4 regions of the Streptomyces sp. V3I8 genome follow, and region 1 is predicted to be linked to each of the others. Evidence: riboswitches for the same ligand, from Rfam matches in the RefSeq annotation. Region 1 holds a riboswitch; each other region holds the start of a gene.
What was found. A riboswitch is a leader RNA that binds a small molecule or an ion and turns the genes downstream of it on or off. The one in region 1 is predicted to bind cobalamin.
Positions count from the first base shown of each region.

Region 2: linked by a shared signal. The riboswitch ahead of QFZ75_RS13230 (ribonucleoside-diphosphate reductase subunit alpha) and the one ahead of QFZ75_RS03195 (energy-coupling factor ABC transporter permease) in region 1 are both predicted to bind cobalamin.
Region 3: linked by a shared signal. The riboswitch ahead of QFZ75_RS33635 (ABC transporter substrate-binding protein) and the one ahead of QFZ75_RS03195 (energy-coupling factor ABC transporter permease) in region 1 are both predicted to bind cobalamin.
Region 4: linked by a shared signal. The riboswitch ahead of QFZ75_RS29815 (cobalamin biosynthesis protein) and the one ahead of QFZ75_RS03195 (energy-coupling factor ABC transporter permease) in region 1 are both predicted to bind cobalamin.

Region 1 is NZ_JAUSZL010000002.1:656,618-661,000, forward strand. It holds gene QFZ75_RS03190 (cellulase family glycosylhydrolase) at 1-1,311, opposite strand, end outside; cobalamin riboswitch at 1,513-1,696, shown strand; gene QFZ75_RS03195 (energy-coupling factor ABC transporter permease) at 1,726-2,439, shown strand; gene QFZ75_RS03200 (energy-coupling factor ABC transporter substrate-binding protein) at 2,436-2,858, shown strand; gene cbiQ (cobalt ECF transporter T component CbiQ) at 2,865-3,614, shown strand; gene QFZ75_RS03210 (energy-coupling factor ABC transporter ATP-binding protein) at 3,611-4,383, shown strand, end outside.
Region 2 is NZ_JAUSZL010000002.1:3,039,989-3,044,371, reverse strand. It holds gene QFZ75_RS13235 (ribonucleotide-diphosphate reductase subunit beta) at 1-264, opposite strand, end outside; gene QFZ75_RS13230 (ribonucleoside-diphosphate reductase subunit alpha) at 264-2,705, opposite strand; cobalamin riboswitch at 2,844-2,998, opposite strand; gene QFZ75_RS13225 (GNAT family N-acetyltransferase) at 3,057-3,578, opposite strand; gene mctP (monocarboxylate uptake permease MctP) at 3,675-4,383, opposite strand, start outside.
Region 3 is NZ_JAUSZL010000002.1:7,576,744-7,581,126, reverse strand. It holds gene QFZ75_RS33650 (hypothetical protein) at 1-169, opposite strand, end outside; gene QFZ75_RS33645 (ABC transporter ATP-binding protein) at 216-1,076, opposite strand; gene QFZ75_RS33640 (iron ABC transporter permease) at 1,073-2,089, opposite strand; gene QFZ75_RS33635 (ABC transporter substrate-binding protein) at 2,086-3,111, opposite strand; cobalamin riboswitch at 3,178-3,365, opposite strand; partial or broken gene QFZ75_RS33630 (CoA-binding protein) at 3,567-3,974, shown strand; gene QFZ75_RS33625 (MHYT domain-containing protein) at 3,931-4,383, opposite strand, start outside.
Region 4 is NZ_JAUSZL010000002.1:6,752,691-6,757,073, forward strand. It holds gene QFZ75_RS29810 (cobyric acid synthase) at 1-992, opposite strand, end outside; gene QFZ75_RS29815 (cobalamin biosynthesis protein) at 989-1,969, opposite strand; cobalamin riboswitch at 2,115-2,249, opposite strand; gene QFZ75_RS29820 (hypothetical protein) at 2,563-2,784, opposite strand; gene QFZ75_RS29825 (inorganic phosphate transporter) at 2,797-4,056, opposite strand; gene QFZ75_RS29830 (lysozyme) at 4,233-4,383, opposite strand, start outside.

The DNA.
Region 1 (4,383 bases):
CACCGTGGCCGAGCGGGCCGACCGGTTCCCGGCCGCGTCACGTGCGTACACGGCGAAGGTGTAGGCCGTGTTCGCGGTGAGGCCGGTCACGGTGGCGGTGTTCATGGTGGACGCGGCGACCGTGCTCTCGGAGGTGCCGACGCGCACGACGTCGTAGCCGGTGACGCCGACGTTGTCGGTCGCGGCGGTCCAGGTCAGGGTCACGGACGTGGCAGCCACGGCGGACGCGGCGGGGGTTCCCGGAGTGGTCGGGGCCTGGGTGTCGCCCGGGTTCCCGCCGCCGAAGACCGTGGCTTCCTTCGAGGTCTGTGCGATGCCGTTGACGCCGTTGAAGATGCGCTGCCCCCAGGAGCTGAGCCGACCGGGGTCGAAGCCGATCACCAGGTCGAGGATCGGATCCGTGTTGCCGCTCCAGGACCAGGCGAGGTACCCGAGCCGCAGCTGCTGCGCCGCGGCCATCATGGTGTCCTCGTCCGGGTCGCCGTACTGGTCGGCCGGTCCGCCGAACTCGCCGATCAGGATCGGCAGTCGGGCGTTGACGAAGGCGTTCAGGTAGTCGGTGATCTCCTGTGCGGTGTCGTAGACGCTGTACATGTGGATCGAGAAGATCAGGTTGCCGGTGGTGTCGGCGTCGTAGACGGCCTGGGCGTTGGTGCGCATGACGTTCTGCCAGTCCTGGCCCCAGTTGGGTGCGTCCACCATGATGGTGTGCTCGAACCCGGCGGTGCGCAGTTTCTTGACGGCGGCGATCGTGGGAGCGGTCCAGCCCGCCGGATCGGTGTTGCCCCAGGGCTCGTTGCCGATGTTGATGATGACGTAGTTCTCTTCGCCGGCGAGGACGCTCTTCAGGCCGATCCAGTAGTCGGCGGCCTGGTCGAGGGTGGCTGCGGCGCTCTCCTCGGCGTATCCGGTGGTGTCGTGCACCTCCAGTACGCAGATCAGCCGGTTGGCCTTGCACTGGGCGACGACGCCGGCCACGTCCTCGGCACTGTTCTTGGTCCAGCGGTGGCCGTTGGACAGGACGACGCGGACGGTGTTGGCACCGAACGCCTTGATGTCGGCCAGCGACTGCGTCTGGCTCGGATACCAGGTGTGGGCGTGATTGACGCCGCGCATAACGAAGTCGTTGCCGTTGCCTTCGAGCAGGCGTCCGTCGTCGATGTGGAGGCCGGTCGCGAGGACGTCCGGGGACTTGGCATGTGCGGCGGTCGGGACGAGGGCGCCGAGAACGACAAGCCCGAGGAACGCTGCCAGCCCGGCCAGCAGCGCGCTGACGAGGGTCTTTCGAGTCGTGCTTCTTGTTCTTCTCACTGCGACTCCAGAAAGTGAGCGCCAAGAAACGTGAGTTTCGGATGGGTGGGAGCGCTCCCATAGAGTCACTTCGTCAGGGGCACGTCAAGACTTGACGCACGTTCCGACGCGTAACAGGTGTGAAGAACCGCCGGCCGCCCCAGGCACCGTGACCACCCGTACGCCCCTGGGGGGCCGCTTGTCACCACCCCGGTACGCGCACTAGTGTCACCACGCCTTGGTGCTCGGGAAATCGGTGTGATGCCGGTGCGGCCCTCGCCACTGTGATCGGGAAGTCCGGCTCCGGCCCTCACGGGCAGCCACTGGGTCCTCGGACCCGGGAAGGCGGAGCACGGGCGGTTTTGACCCGTAAGCCAGGAGACCGGCCAAGGCGCGTCAACCATCCACGAGGTGCTGGAGAGGGTCTGCAGAGCCATGCACATAGCCGAGGGTTTCCTTCCTCCGGCGCACGCGGTCGCCTGGGGCGTCGCGTCGGCGCCGTTCGTCGTCCACGGAGTCCGGTCGCTCACCCGTGAGGTCAGGGAGCATCCCGAGAGCACGCTGCTCATCGGGGCGTCCGGGCCGTTCACGTTTGTCCTCTCCGCACTGAAACTGCCGTCGGTGACCGGCAGTTGCTCGCACCCCACCGGCACGGGCCTCGGTGCCGTCCTGTTCCGGCCGCCGGTCATGGCGGTGCTGGGCACCATCACCCTGCTCTTCCAGGCACTGCTGCTCGCGCACGGCGGGCTGACCACGCTCGGCGCCAACGTCTTCTCGATGGCGATCGCCGGGCCCTGGGCCGGCTACGGGATCTACCGGCTGCTCCGGCTGTTCGGCGCGCCGCTGATGGTCGCGGTGTTCTTCGCCGCGTTCGTCGCCGACCTGTCCACGTACTGCGTCACCAGCGTGCAGCTCGCGCTCGCGTTCCCCGACCCGAGCAGCGGGTTCCTGGGCGCGCTCGGCAAGTTCGGCTCGATCTTCGCTGTCACGCAGATCCCGCTCGCGGTGAGCGAGGGCCTGCTCACCGTGCTCGTGATGCGTCTGCTGGTGCAGTCGAGCAAGGGCGAACTGACCCGGCTCGGCGTGCTCCTCACCAAGGAGCGGTCCCGGACCGGGACGGCCGACACGACGGAGGCGGTGGCCCGATGAGCCGTAACGCGAAGATCAACACCCTGCTGCTGCTCGTCGTGGCCGCCCTCGCGGTACTGCCGCTGGCCCTGGGACTGGGCGACCACAAGAAGGAACCGTTCACAGGCTCCGACGCGGAGGCGGAGACCGCGATCACCGAGATCGAACCGGACTACGAGCCGTGGTTCTCGCCCCTGTACGAGCCGCCGTCCGGGGAGATCGAGTCGGCGCTCTTCGCCCTGCAGGCCGCCCTCGGCGCGGGCGTCCTCGCCTACTACTTCGGTCTGCGCCGGGGCCGCCGCCAGGGCGAACTGCGGGCCCTGGCCACAAAGGACGGCCAGGACAGGGCGCATGCCACGTCCCCGGCCGGCGGTACCGGTGCGGCACACGGCACGTCCGCGGCCGGCGGTACCGCCGAGTCCGTGTCCCGACGGGCCTGAGTCTTCGTGCTGCCCATCGACGCGGCGGCGCACAGCAGCCGCTGGCGCCACCGCCACCCCGTGGACAAGGCCGTGCTCGGGCTCGGTCTGACCGTGCTGGCGATCTCGCTCCCGCCCTGGCCCGGCGCCGCCCTGGTGCTGGTGACCGCCCTCGTCGTGCTGCTGGGCCCCGCCGCCGTACCCGGGCGCAGGCTCTGGCGCGCCTACCGGGTGCCGCTGGGGTTCTGCGTGACCGGGGCGCTGCCGCTGCTGTTCCAGGTCGGCGGTCCGGACGGGTTCGTGACCCTGGCCGGGGGCGGGCCGGTGCGCGCCGGCGAACTCCTGCTGCGCACCTCGGCGGCCTCCCTCGGGGTGCTGCTGTTCGCGTTCACCACTCCCCTGTCCGACCTGCTGCCCCGGCTGGTGAACGCCGGGGTGCCCGCGCCGGTCGTCGACGTCGCCCTGGTGACGTACCGGATGAGCTTTCTGCTCCTGGACTCGGTACGTCGGATCAGGGAGGCGCAGGCCGCGCGGCTCGGGCACACCACACGGGCCGCCTCCTGGCGCTCCCTGGCCGGGCTCGGCGCCACCGCTTTCGTGCGGGCCTTCGACCGGGCGACCCGGCTGCAGGCCGGGCTCGCCGGGCGCGGTTACGACGGCACCCTGCGCGTCCTGGTGCCGCCGGCGCGGATCTCCGCGCGCTTCACGTTCCTGAGCACGGCCCTGCTCGCGGGCCTGGCCGCACTCACCTTCGTACTGGAAAGGCCGCTGCGATGAGCGAGCCCGTGCTGGTCGCCCTGCGGGGCGCGTCCTACGCGTACGAGGACGGGCCGACCGTGCTCGACGGCCTGGACTTCGAGGTGCGCGCGGGGCGCGCGCTCGCCCTGCTCGGCCGCAACGGCAGCGGCAAGACCACACTGATGCGGCTGCTCAGCGGCGGACTGCGGCCGCGCGGCGGGCAGTTGACGGTCGAGGGCCGCCCGGTCCGCCACGACCGCAAGGGCCTGACCCTGCTGCGTACGACCGTCCAGTTGGTGGTGCAGGACCCCGACGACCAGCTCTTCGCCGCCTCGGTCGGCCAGGACGTGTCGTTCGGGCCGCTGAACCTCGGCCTGCCGGACGCCGAGGTACGGGCCCGGGTGGACGAGGCGCTCGCCGCCCTGGACATCACGGCCCTGGCCGACCGGCCCACCCATCTGCTCTCCTACGGGCAGCGCAAGCGGACCGCGATCGCGGGCGCCGTGGCGATGCGTCCCCGTGTCCTGATCCTCGACGAGCCCACCGCGGGGCTCGACCCGGACGGGCAGGAGCGGCTGCTCACGACCCTCGACGGGCTGCGCGGGAGCGGCACCACCGTGGTGATGGCGACCCACGACGTGGACCTGGCCCTGCGCTGGGCCGACGACGTGGCGCTCCTCACCCCGTCCGGAGCGGTCACCGGCCCCGCCGCCGCGACCCTGGCCCGCACGGACCTGCTGGCGGCGGCGGGGCTGCGGCTGCCGTGGGGCATCGCGGTGACGGAACTCCTGCGCGCGCGGGGCCTCTG
Region 2 (4,383 bases), 2.4 Mb from region 1:
CGACACGATCGAGTCGCCCGTCGCGAAGAACGCGACCAGCCGGCCGATCATGTGCTGCTCGCCCGGTGACAGCTTCGCCAGGTCGGCGACGTCCGAGTGGAGGTCGACCTCCTCGACGGTCCAGGTGTTCTTGATCGCGTCCCGGTAGCGCTCGTAGAAGTCCGGGTAGCGCATGGGACGCAGGGTCAGCTCGAAGCCGGGGTCGAGAAGGTTCTTCTCGGTCTTCCCCGTGGTCTCTTCGGCCTTCTCGGGTGCGGTGGTCATTACTGGCAGGCCTCGCAGGACTCGGGGTTCTCAAGGGAGCAGGCGACCGCGTCGGGGTCGGCGGCCTGCTGGACGGGGACGGTCTTGGCCGCCGGCTGGGCCTGGGCCGCGCGGGCGATGCGGGTCGCCGGGCGCGAACGCAGGTAGTACGTCGTCTTCAGCCCCGACTTCCAGGCGTACGCGTACATCGAGGAGAGCTTGCCGATGGTCGGCGTCTCCAGGAACAGGTTCAGCGACTGGGCCTGGTCCAGGAACGGGGTGCGGGCGGCGGCCATGTCGATGAGGCCGCGCTGCGGGATCTCCCACGCCGTGCGGTACAGCTCGCGCACGTCCTCGGGGACCCAGGTGAAGCCCTGCACCGAGCCGTTGGCCTCGCGCAGCGCCTCCCGGGTCTGCGCGTCCCACACGCCGAGTGCCTTCAGCTCGGCCACCAGGTAGGAGTTGACCTGGAGGAACTCGCCGGACAGCGTCTCGCGCTTGAACAGGTTGGAGACCTGCGGCTCGATGCACTCGTACACGCCGGCGATGGACGCGATGGTGGCGGTCGGGGCGATGGCCAGCAGCAGCGAGTTGCGCATGCCGACGTCGGCGATCCGCTTCCGCAGGGCCGCCCAGCGCTCCGGCCAGTTCAGCTCGACGTCGTAGTGGTCCGGGTGCAGCACACCCTGGGCCGTACGGGTCTTCTCCCAGGCCGGCAGCGGGCCGCTGCGCTCGGCGAGGTCGGCGGACGCCTCGTACGCGGTGAGCATGATCCGCTCGGCGATCCGGGTGGAGAGGGCGCGCGCCCGCGGGGAGTCGAAGGGCAGCCGCAGCTTGAAGAAGACGTCCTGCAGGCCCATGGCGCCGAGGCCCACCGGGCGCCACCTGGAGTTGGAGCGGCCGGCCTGCTCGGTCGGGTAGAAGTTGATGTCGACGACCCGGTCGAGGAAGGTGACGGCGGTCCGGACGGTCTCGTCCAGCCGCTCCCAGTCGATGTCCCGCGCGTCCGCGTCGACGAAGGCGCCCAGGTTGACCGATCCGAGGTTGCAGACCGCGGTCTCCCCGTCGTCCGTGACCTCCAGGATCTCGGTGCACAGGTTCGAGGAGTGGACCGTGTGGCCGGGCAGCGCCGTCTGGTTGGCCGTGCGGTTGGCGGCGTCCTTGAAGGTCATCCAGCCGTTGCCGGTCTGCGCGAGGGTACGCATCATGCGGCCGTACAGCTCACGGGCCGGGATGGTCCTCCTGGCTAGCCCCCGCTCCTCCGCCCCGCGGTACGCGGCGTCGAACTCCGCGCCCCACAGGTCGACCAGCTCGGGCACGTCCGAGGGCGAGAACAGCGACCAGTCGCGGTCCTCGTTCACACGGCGCATGAACTCGTCCGGGATCCAGTGCGCGAGGTTCAGGTTGTGCGTACGGCGGGCGTCCTCACCGGTGTTGTCGCGCAGCTCCAGGAACTCCTCGATGTCGGAGTGCCAGGTCTCCAGGTAGACCGCGGCCGCGCCCTTGCGCCGGCCGCCCTGGTTCACCGCGGCGACCGAGGCGTCGAGGGTCTTCAGGAAGGGGACGATGCCGTTCGAGTGCCCGTTGGTGCCGCGGATCAGCGAACCGCGGGAGCGGATCCGGGAGAACGGCAGGCCGATGCCGCCCGCGTGCTTGGAGAGGCGGGCCACCTGGTGGTAGCGGTCGTAGAGGGAGTCCAGCTCGTCCAGCGGGGAGTCGAGCAGGTAGCAGGACGACATCTGGGGGTGGCGCGTACCGGAGTTGAAGAGGGTGGGGGAGGAGGGGAGGTAGTCGAGGCGGCTCATCAGCCGGTACAGGGAAGCCACTTCGTCCACCGAGCGGTCGCCCGCTTCCGGATCGGGCGCGGTGTCCTCGGCGAGCCCGCTCGCCACCCGCAGCATGAAGTACTGCGGTGTCTCGATGACGGACCGCGTGATCGGGTGCCGCAGCAGATACCGGCTGTGCAGGGTACGCAGGCCGAAGTAGCCGAAGCGGTCGTCGGCGCCCTCGGCGGAAGAGGTGTCCGTCAGCGCGTCGAGCCGGACCGCGTGGCGGCGTACGAACTCGGCCGTGCGGTCGGCGATCAGGCCCTCGCGGTGACCGACGGCGACCGACTCCGAGAAGGAGCGCACGCCCTGCGAGGCGGCCTCCGCGGCGATGGTGACGGTCAGCAGGCGGGCGGCCAGCTTCGAGTAGACCGGGTCCTCGGAGATGAGGCCCGCGGACGCCTCCGTGGCCAGCTCGCGCAGTTCGGGCTCGTCCGCGGCGGCGGACCGGCCGCGCAGCGCGGCGGCGGCGACCCGGCCGGGGTCGGCACCGGGGAGGTCGGCGGTGAAGTCGGTCAGGAGCCGCAGCAGTGCGGTTCCCGGCGCGTCGGCCTCGGCCCTGTCCTGCTGGTCCCGGGTCGCTGCGGCTGTCGCCGTCGCTGTGGCGGAGACCGGATCGGCTGGCGCGATGGTCACGTGGGGCACTCCCTCGCTCGGCACGGGGGCCTGCGGGGAGAGGGGTCGGGGGCACACGGGAGTACCCGCTTCGCGCAGCGGTACGCCGCGTCCACCGGCCCACTCCGCGAGGCCCGGACGTCGTGCGCCCGGGCCGGACGGCCTGGGCGCGCTGTCGGCAGGTCCTCGGACTGACTTTTGTACGACGGTATGCGGGCATACGCGTACAAGTACACCGTTGCGGGACAGTTCCGGATTCGCACCGGATTCCCCTGCGACGACAGCGAGCATGAGCATACATCTGGTGCCGTGTGCCGGAAGCACCCCCCACATGTTGTGTCGCGTCGGCTCCCGGCCGGGCGCCGGAGTATGTCAGAGCGTCAGCTCGTAGGTGAGGAGGAGGAGATCGTCCAGGTGCGGCACGGGGTTCCAGTCGCGGGCCGGAGTACGGGTGAAGCCGAGGCGTTCGTAGATGCGGTGCGCGCTGTGCATGGTGCGCTGGGTGGACAGCGCGATGCCCGTGCAGCCGGCCGTGGCCCGGGCGCGGTCGACGCAGCAGCGGACGAGCGAGGTGCCCACACCGTGGCCGCGGGCCTCCTTCGCGACGGCCAGCATGCGTATCTCGGCCTCGCCGTCGCGTGCGATGTCGGCCATGGGGCCGCCGGCCGGTACGAAGGTCACGGTGCCCAGGAGACGGCCGTCGCCGGCGCCGGTCGCCTCGACGGCGACCAGGACGTCGGCCGAGGCGGCGCGCTTCGCCGTGTCGCGCAGCTCGCCGAGGTAGTCGTCGTCCTCGCCGAAGTCGAGGAGGCCGTCGCCGAGGTACGCCTGCGCGGTGAGCTCGCCGAGGGCCGTGTACTGGGCGGGGAGGGCCCGTCTGATCACGATGTCCATGCGGATCATTTTCGCCCCGCCCCGCCGCCACTCCGCCACCCCCGCCGCCTCCGGGGTCGGGGGCGGGGGCGGGAAGGGGCGGCGGGGGCGAGAACGCTAGTGGCTCGAACCGGCGGTCGCCGGGGGCAGCTCCACCTGGACACCCTTGTCGCCCGCGTCCGCCGTGTAGTCCTCGGCGGAGGTCTCGTCGACACCCTCGGGAGCCTTGAGCGCCCGCAGGACGAACGTCATGACCACCGTCACGATCACGTTCAGCACGATCGCCGTCAGCCCGATGTACCCGATCTCCCCGATCCCGGGGATCTCCTTCGAGGAGCCGCCGAAGTGCTTCTGGGTCGGCGAGGCCACCCCGTAGGCGGCGACCGTGCCGTACAGCATCCCCACCGCCCAGCCCGCGAGCAGCGCCCACCGGTGGAACCAGCGGGTGAACAGGCCGCCGACCAGCGCCGGGAAGGTCTGCAGGATCCAGATCCCGCCGAGCAGCTGGAAGTTGATGGCGACCGTCTTGTCCATGGTCAGGACGAAGACCAGCGCTCCCACCTTCACGAGGAGCGAGACCAGCTTGGAGACCTTGGTCTCCTGGGCGGGCGTCGCGTCGGGCTTGATGAAGTCCTTGTAGATGTTGCGGGTGAACAGGTTCGCCGCCGCGATCGACATGATGGCCGCCGGTACGAGTGCGCCGATCCCGATCGCCGCGAAGGCCACGCCCGCGAACCAGTCGGGGAACATGGTCTCGAACAGCTGCGGGATGGCCAGCTGCCCGTTGTCGACCTTGATGCCGGCCGCGATCGCCATGAAGCCGAGC
Region 3 (4,383 bases), 6.9 Mb from region 1:
CGGGGGTGCCGCCGATCTCCAGGGCCCGTACGAGGACGTCGGCGGTCAGGAGCACGCGCAGGCCGGTGGTGTCGGGGCGCGGCACATGGGCCACGACACGGGTCAGGCCGCGGCGGGCGGGGGCGGCGGCGGTGGGGTCGCCTGTTCGGGGGTCGTTGATACGCAGCACAGGCTGAGCGTAGGCGGGCGCGGGCGGTCGCGCAGGGATGCCCGCGTCATTGCGGACACGTGTTCGCGGGATCCCGGGCCGGCGGCCGGTCCACGGTGCCCAGGAAGCGCACGTGCGGCCGTCCGTCGGCGCCCTCGCGCGTCACGGCGGCCCGGACTCCGTACACCCCGGCGATGAGCTCCTCGGTGAGGACGTCGCCCGGGGTTCCGGCGGCCACCACGGATCCCTCGCGCAGGACGACGAGTTGGTCGCAGTACATCGCCGCGAGGTTCAGGTCGTGCAGGGCGACGACGCTGGTGACCGGGAGCGAGGTGACGAGGGTCAGCAGGTCGAGCTGGTGCTGGATGTCGAGGTGGTTGGTCGGTTCGTCCAGGAGAAGTTCGCGGGGTTCCTGGGCCAGGGCGCGGGCGATCTGCACGCGTTGGCGTTCGCCGCCGGAGAGGGTGTGCCACGACTGGCGGGCGCGGTCGGTGAGGCCGGTGCGGGCCAGCGCCTCCCGGACGGCCTTCTCGTCGGCGCCGGACGGGGGTGTCCAGGCGCGGCGGTGCGGGACACGGCCGAGGCGTACGACGTCCAGGACGCTCAACTCGACCTGTGTGTCGGCCTGTTGCTCGACCACCGCGACACGGCGGGCGATGTCGCGGCGGCCCAGGTCGGCGAGCGGGCGGCCGTCGAGGGTGACGACGCCCGAGGCCGGGGCGAGGACGCCGGCGAGCAGCCGCAGGAGGGTGGACTTGCCGGAACCGTTCGGGCCGAGGAGGCCGACGGTGGCGCCGGGGGCGGGGCCGATGCTGACGCCGTCCAGGATGACGCGGCCGTCGGCGGTACGGGTGACGCGCCGGGCCCGGAGTCCCGCAGCCGGTACGGCCGCCTCCTTCGCGGCGCCGTCGGTGTGCGCGCTCGTCATCGCGTCCTCCGGGTCCGGTACAGCACCAGTACGAACACCGGTACGCCGATGAGCGAGGTGACCACGCCGACGGGCACCTCCTGGGGATCGAGGACGGTACGGGCCAGGGTGTCCACCCACACCAGGAACACCGCGCCGGTGAGGGCGGCGACCGGCAGCAGCCGCGCGTGGCCGGAGCCCACCAGCGCCCGGGCCGCGTGCGGCAGGACGAGGCCCACGAAGCCGATGGCGCCCGCCGAGCTGACCAGCGCGGCCGTCAGGAGGGCCGTCGCGCACAGCAGCACCAGCCGGGTGCGGGCCACGGACACCCCGAGGCTTGCGGCGGCGTCCTGGCCGAAGGCGAACGCGTCGAGCGTGCGCGCGTACGCCAGGCAGACCACCAGGGCGACCGCCAGCACCGCGGCGCAGACCCAGACGTCGGTCCAGCCGACGCCGCCCAGCGAGCCGAGCAGCCAGAACAGCACGCCCCGGGTGGTCTCGGCGTCGGCGGCGGTCATCACGACGAAGGAGGTGAGGGCGGAGAAGAGCTGCATCGCGGCGACGCCGCTGAGCACGACCCGGTCCGTCGTCCCGCCGAGGGTGTGGCTGAGCAGCAGGACCAGACCGAACGAGAGGAGCGCGCCGAGGAACGCGCCCCCGGACACGGACAGCAGGCCGCCGCCGGCCCCGAGGACGACCACGAGGACCGCGCCGGTGGAGGCGCCCGAGGACACCCCGAGGACGAACGGGTCGGCGAGGGGGTTGCGCAGCAGGGACTGCATGACCGCGCCGCACACGGCCAGTCCGGCGCCGCAGACGGCGGCCAGGAGGGTGCGCGGCAGCCGCAGCTGCCAGACGATCCCGTCCCGGACGGGGCTCAACCGCGTGCCGCCCCGGCCGAGATGGGCCGCGACCACGGACCAGACGTCACCGACACCGATGTCCGCGGGGCCGATCGTGATCGCGAGGGCGACGGAGCCGACGAGCAGGGCCCCACCGGCCGCGCAGAGTGTTCCCACGCGCGGCCGGGTCACCCCGCGAGCCCGAACTCCCGCAGGGCGGCGGCCACCCGCTCGACGCCCTCGACGGTACGGATGGTCGGGTTCAGCGCCTGTCCGCTGAGCAGGACGTACCGCTTCTTCCTGACGGCGGTCATGTTCCTGGTGACCGGGTCGGACTCCAGGAACTCGATCTTCTTCCTCGCGGACTCGGCGGTCTGCGACCTGCGGGTCAGGTCGCCGATGACCAGGACGTCGGGGTCGCGGTCGGCCACCGTCTCCCAGTTGATCTGGGGCCATTCCTCGTGGGTGTCGTCGAAGACGTTCCTCGCGCCCAGCGCCCGGGTCATGATGCCGGGGGATCCGCAGCAGCCCGCCATGTAGGGCGACGCGGAGTTGGCGAACCAGAAGAGGAGGGAGACGCCGGAGGCGTCGACGCCCGAGGTGGCCTTCGCCATCCGCCGCTCCAGTCCGGCGACGAGCTCGTCGCCCCTGTCCTCGACGCCGAAGATCCTGGCCAGGTCGTGTATCTCGCCGTAGACGGCGTCGATGCCGAGCGGTTTCGCGCGGGCGCCGTCGCCGTCTCCGGTGTTGTCCTTGCCCGCGCAGTCGGAGGGCGCGACGTACGCGGGTACGCCGAGCTTCTCGAACTGCTCCCGGGTGGCGACGCCTCCCTTGCCGAGCGTGGACGCGAACGAGGCGGCCACGAAGTCGGGGTCGGCGTCCAGGACCCGTTCGAAGGAGGGGCTGTTGTCGGCGATGCGCGGCACCTGCGCATCGGCCTTCTCCAGGCCCTTCAGCACGGGATCGGTCCAGGTCGCGGTGCCGGCCATGCGGTCGGCGAGACCCAGCGACAGCATGATCTCGGCGGCACCCTGGTTGAGGGCCACGGCCCGCCGGGGCGGGGACTCCACGCGTACGGTGTGGCCGCAGTCGTCCAGGGTGACGGCGGCCGCTCCGGCCTCGGCACCGGGCGGGTCGGCCGCTCCGCAGCCGGTCAGCAGGACGGCGCCGCACAGGAGCAGGGCAGCGGGGCGGGCGGGGCGTGCGAAGGGCACGGAAGTTCCTCGGGCGTCGAGGGCTCGGACGCGGAGCCCGGTCGTACGGTGCTCCCCCGCCGTCCGGTGACCGCGGAGGCCGCCAGCAGGTCTTCGGACTCGGGTTCACCCGGACGGAGCGCCTTCCCGGACCGTCGTTCCGGTCCAGTGGCCGATGCCCCGCCCGTCACCCTCACCGCTGCGCGTCAGCTCCGGATTCGCACCGGATTCCCTGACCCACGTACATGGGTTCGACTGGCTTCCGCAAGCTATCACGGCGGTTTTCGGGCCGGGGCGGCGGTGCGCGGGCACCGTCGCGGACATCCGTCGGGCGCCTCGGCGGACCGTTGCCGGACACCGCGGCGGACACGTGTCGGGCACCGTGCGGGAATCAGCGTGCCGCGCCCGCTGTTGTCGGGCGCAACAGCACCCGTCCGTAAGTCCACGCAAGTCCACGCAAGTCCAGGAGGCCCCTCGTGTACGGCGATCCGGCAACGATCCGCAAGATCCTCACCTAGCGCGGCGACACCTGGGCGGTCGTCGGTCTCTCGTCGAACGAGGGGCGCGCCGCGTACGGCGTCGCGGCCGTGCTCAAGCGCTACGGCAAGCGGGTGGTCCCGGTCCACCCGAAGGCCGAGACGGTCCACGGGGAGAAGGGGTACGCCTCCCTGGCCGACATCCCCTTCCCGGTCGACGTCGTCGACGTGTTCGTCAACAGCGACCTCGCGGGCTCCGTCGCCGACGAGGCGGTCGCCATCGGCGCCGGGGCCGTCTGGTTCCAGCTCGGCGTGATCGACGAGGGCGCCTACGAACGCACCCGGACGGCCGGTCTCGACATGGTCATGGACCGCTGCCCGGCGATCGAGATTCCCCGCCTGGGCTGACCCGGCGCGGCGGCGGTTCGAAGGCCGAGCCGCCGGACCAGGCGGGCCGGTCCGTACGGGAAGCGGGTGCCCGGCGGGACGCGGTCCGGTTCCAGTCGCCGTCCCCGAGGACCAGCAGCGGGTCGAACATCACGACCACCGCGGCGAGCACCAGGAAGAGGACCGGGCCGATGAGCATCGGCAGCAGGAGCGAGTGGGCGGAACCGCCCGTGCCCGGTCCGCCTACCGCGCCGTGCAGGTGCACGCTGACGGCCGCCATGCCCGTGTAGTGCATTCCGGACACGGCGCCTCCCATGACCAGGCTCGCACCGAGGCTGGTCAGGAAGCCGCGGATCGCGACCGCCGCCCAGAGCGCGGCGGTCGCCGCGACGAGGGCGATCAGGACGGACAGCGCGACGGTGGCGGTGTC
Region 4 (4,383 bases), 6.1 Mb from region 1:
AGGGCGTCGGCGAGGCCGCGCCGCCGCAGCCACTCCAGGGCGCGGACCGTGCCGCGGGTGCCGGGGACGACGACCAGGTCGGCGTCGACCAGTTCCTCGGCCCGGTCCACGAACCGCACGACGACGCCCGGTTCGGCGGCGAGGGCGTCCAGGTCGGTGAAGTTGGACATCAGGGGGATCGCGCAGACGGCGACCCGCAGGATGTCCTCGCCGACGGGGGCGGACACCTCGGACTCCCGTACCGAGCCGCGCATGCTGACCCCCAGTCCGTCCTCCTCGTCGATGCCGAGCCCGTGTTGGAAGGGCAGGACGCCGTAGGTGCGGCGCCCGGTGAGCCCGTGCAGCATGTCGATGCCGGGTTCGAGGAGGGAGACGTCCCCGCGGAACTTGTTGACCAGGAACCCGGCGACGAGCTCCTGGTCCTCGCGCGACAGCAGGGCCACCGTCCCGAAGAAGGAGGCGAAGACCCCGCCGCGGTCGATGTCGCCGACCACGAGCACGGGCAGCCGCGCGTTGCGCGCGATCCCCATGTTCACGATGTCCGTCCGCCGCAGATTGATCTCGGCGGGACTTCCGGCCCCCTCACAGATCACCGCGTCATACGTGCCCCGCAACGCGGCCAGACAGTCCAGCACGGTCCCGAGCAACGCCTCCTGGCGTCCGCCGTGGTAGCCGCGCGCACTCATCTCGCCCACGGGTTTCCCCATCAGGACGACCTGGCTGCTGCGGTCGCCGCCCGGCTTCAGCAGGACGGGGTTCATGAGCGCGGTGGGCTCCACGCGGGCGGCCTGCGCCTGCATGGCCTGCGCGCGCCCGATCTCGGCGCCCTCGCGCGTGACGAACGAGTTCAGGGACATGTTCTGCGCCTTGAAGGGCGCGACCTTCACCCCCCGCCGCACCAGCCACCGGCAGATCCCGGCGGTCACGACGCTCTTGCCCGCGTCGGAGGTGGTGCCGGCGACGAGCAGGCCCCTGCCCGGTCCACGGTTCATGAGGTACGCCCCTTCCCGGCGGGCTTCCTGGCGAGTCTCCCGGTGAGCGGGGTGACCAGCAGCCGGCCGGTGACGCACGCGCCCAGCGCGAGCAGGCTCACGCGCCGGGAGAGCCGGACGGCCCGCTCGATGTCTTCGACCCGTACGGCGCGCCCCGGGCCGTTGAGGACGGGCCGGTGCTCGACCCGCCCCGCGTACGAGAGCGTGCCGCCGAGCCGCACCCCGAGCGCCCCCGCGAACGAGGCCTCGACGGGCCCGGCGTTGGGGCTCGGATGCCGGTCGGCGTCCGCACGCCAGGTGCGCAGGGCTCCCCGCGGATCGCCCCCGGCGACGGTCGCGAGGACCGCCGTCAGCCGGGCCCCGGGCCATCCGACGACGTCGTCGAGGCGCGCGGAGGCCCAGCCGTACCGCCGGTGACGGGCCGACCTGTGCCCGACCATGGCGTCCAGCGTGTTGACGGCCCGGAACCCGACCAGACCGGGCACGCCCGCGACCGCGCCCCACACCAGGGCGCCCACGACGGCGTCGGAGGTGTTCTCGGCGACCGACTCGACCACGGCCCGGGCGATCCCGTCGGCGTCCAGCGCCTGCGGGTCCCGTCCGCACAGGTGCGGCAGCCGCTCACGGGCCGCCTCGACGTCCCCGGCGGCCAGCGCCCCACCGACCGCCCGCGCCTCCCGCCCCAGCGAGGTCCCCCCGACGACGGCCCAGGTGGCGGCGGCGGTCAACGCGACGGAAGCGGCACGGCAGTCACGTACGGAACGCCCGGCGGCCACGGCGAGGGCGACGGCGCCGCCCGCGCACACGGCGGTGTGCAGGGCGCCCCACCCCCGGTGGTCCCGCCACAGCACCCGCTCCACGGCGCCCGCGGCCCGGCCGAACGCGGCGACCGGATGCCCCCGGCGGGGATCGCCGAGCAGCAGGTCACCGAGGAGGCCGGCGGCGGCGCCGTACGCGAAGACGCGATCGGCACGCACGGGCTCAGCCCGCTTCTACGTCGGACAGCACCCTCGTACTCGGCACCCTCGTACCGGGTGCGGGCACACTGGTACTGGGCACACTGGTCCACAACGGGCAGCCGCGCATGGCGATATGTCCTCACTCAGGGTGTCCACGCCCTGGTTCGACGAGACCGACGACGAGAGTTCCTGGCTTCCCGGGGGATGGATTCCCCGGTAACAGTGGCGGGACCGCGCCGGATTCGCACCGGCTTCCTCTCCTGCCGTCGTACATGGCCCCGGCAGTCCACCACGGCCCCGGAACACCCGTCAACTTGCTGTTGACCTGCGAAGGGAGAGTGTGCCGAGGCCCACATCCCGGGGGCGGGCCGTTCCCGCGGGCCGGTCGTCCAGCCGGAAATCGACTCTCGGCCGCGCACCCCTGACCACGGGTTCGTGATCACCTTCCTCCCGCTGTCCCTGAGTCGCGGGCCTTCCTGATCCGGCACGGGCGACCCGGGGCACGGCTTCGGGGGCGGACATGCGTCCGCCCCGCCGGGACCGCGGGTGAGGCGGTCCCGGCAGGGCGGACGGTGAGCTCCGGCGGCACGGCTCGTCGGCCGTACCGCCGGTCAGGCGACGATCAGATAGATCCCGTACGCCACCGCCGCCGCGCAGGCCGCGAAGCAGGCGTACGCGCCCGTGACCGCGAGGGCCGCGGAGCCGCCCTGGGCGGTGGCCGTCTCGCGCTTGGAGAGGCCGACGATACCGAGGGTGAACAGGCCCACGAGGGCGACGGTGGAGAGGAGACTGACTCCGAACACGGAGCCGAGGGCTGCCCAGTCGATCTTCATGCGGTTCGTTCCTTACACCGTGGCCGGACGGGCGGGCTCGGCGTCCGGGCCCGGGATGGTGGTCTTCAGATCGCCGCCCGCGCTCGCGAGCACGGCCCCCGTCGTGGTGACCGGGCCCGCGGGGGGCGGGGTGACGGCGGCGATCGCGGTGGTGACGACGCCCGCGGGCTCGTGGTGGTCGTTGACGTTGTCGACGGTGACCGGTCGGCGGCGGGACAGCCTCCAGATGACCCCGGAGCCGGCGACCAGCAGCGCGCCGGTGAGGACGATGCCCCAGGTGCCCTGCTTGGTCAGGAACTCGGCGCCCGCGCCGACCAGTCCGGCGGCCGGGAGCGTGAGGCCCCAGGCGACGAACATGCGGGTCGCGGTCGACCAGTGGACGACACCGCCCTTGCGGCCGAGCCCCGAACCCATCACGGCGCCGGAGCAGGACTGGGTGGTGGAGAGGGAGAAGCCGAGGTGCGAGGAGGCCAGGATGACCGTCGCGGCGCCGGTCTGGGCGGCGAAGCCCTGCGGCGGCGCGAGGTCGGTGAGGCCCTTGCCCATGGTGCGGATGATGCGCCAGCCGCCCAGGTAGGTGCCGAGCGCGATGGCGATGCCGGCCGAGACGATGACCCACAGGGGAGGGTTCGACCCGGGCGAGAGCACCCCGCCGGTGACCAGGGCCAGGGTGATGATGCCCATGGTCTTCTGCGCGTCGTTCGTGCCGTGGGCCAGCGACACCAGGCCCGCGGAGGTGATCTGCCCCGCGCGGTAGCCCTTGGAGGTCGCCTTCTCGCCCGCCTGCCGGCTGATGCGGTACGTCAGCCGGGTGGCGAGCAGCGCGGCGATCCCGGCCACCAGGGGCGCGGCGATCGCGGGGAGGAGAACCTTGGTGACGACGGTCGAGCCGTTCACCGACGACCAGCCTGCCGACATCACCGCGGCGCCGATGAGGCCGCCGAAGAGCGCGTGGGAGGAGCTGGAGGGCAGACCCAGGAGCCAGGTCAGCAGATTCCACAGAATGGCGCCGACGAGCGCCGCGAAGATCACTTCGGTGCGGATTCCCTCTTCGTTGATGAGGCCGCCGGAGATCGTCTTGGCGACCTCCACGGAGAGGAACGCACCGACGAGGTTCAGCACGGCGGACATGGCCACCGCCGTCTTGGGCTTGAGAGCGCCGGTCGAGATGGTCGTTGCCATCGCGTTGGCAGTGTCGTGGAAACCGTTCGTGAAATCGAACACGAGAGCGGTCACGATCACGATTCCGAGGAGGAGCGTGATGTGTTCCATTTACCCAGGCTTCTGTTGGACGTCAGTGGCATGGGAAACGTAGGCAACCTGGATGAACGGAAGATGAACTGGGTCGGGCGGTGTGGTGGCCCGATAGGGGTGCCGCCACTCCGCTTGTGTCGAAGTGGCGGCGGGAGCCCTCGAACGGGTCCGGAATGAGGGGGTCCGCTACGTCCCTAGCCCTTGGCGAAGCGTTTCAGCTGGGACAGGGAACCGTTGAAGAGATTCTGGTCACCCGGGAGACCGCCGCTGTTGTCGTACTGCCAGAACGTCCAGAACTTCCAGCCCGCGGGCAGTGGCCCCGCGGACGCGCTGTAGCGGGCCAGC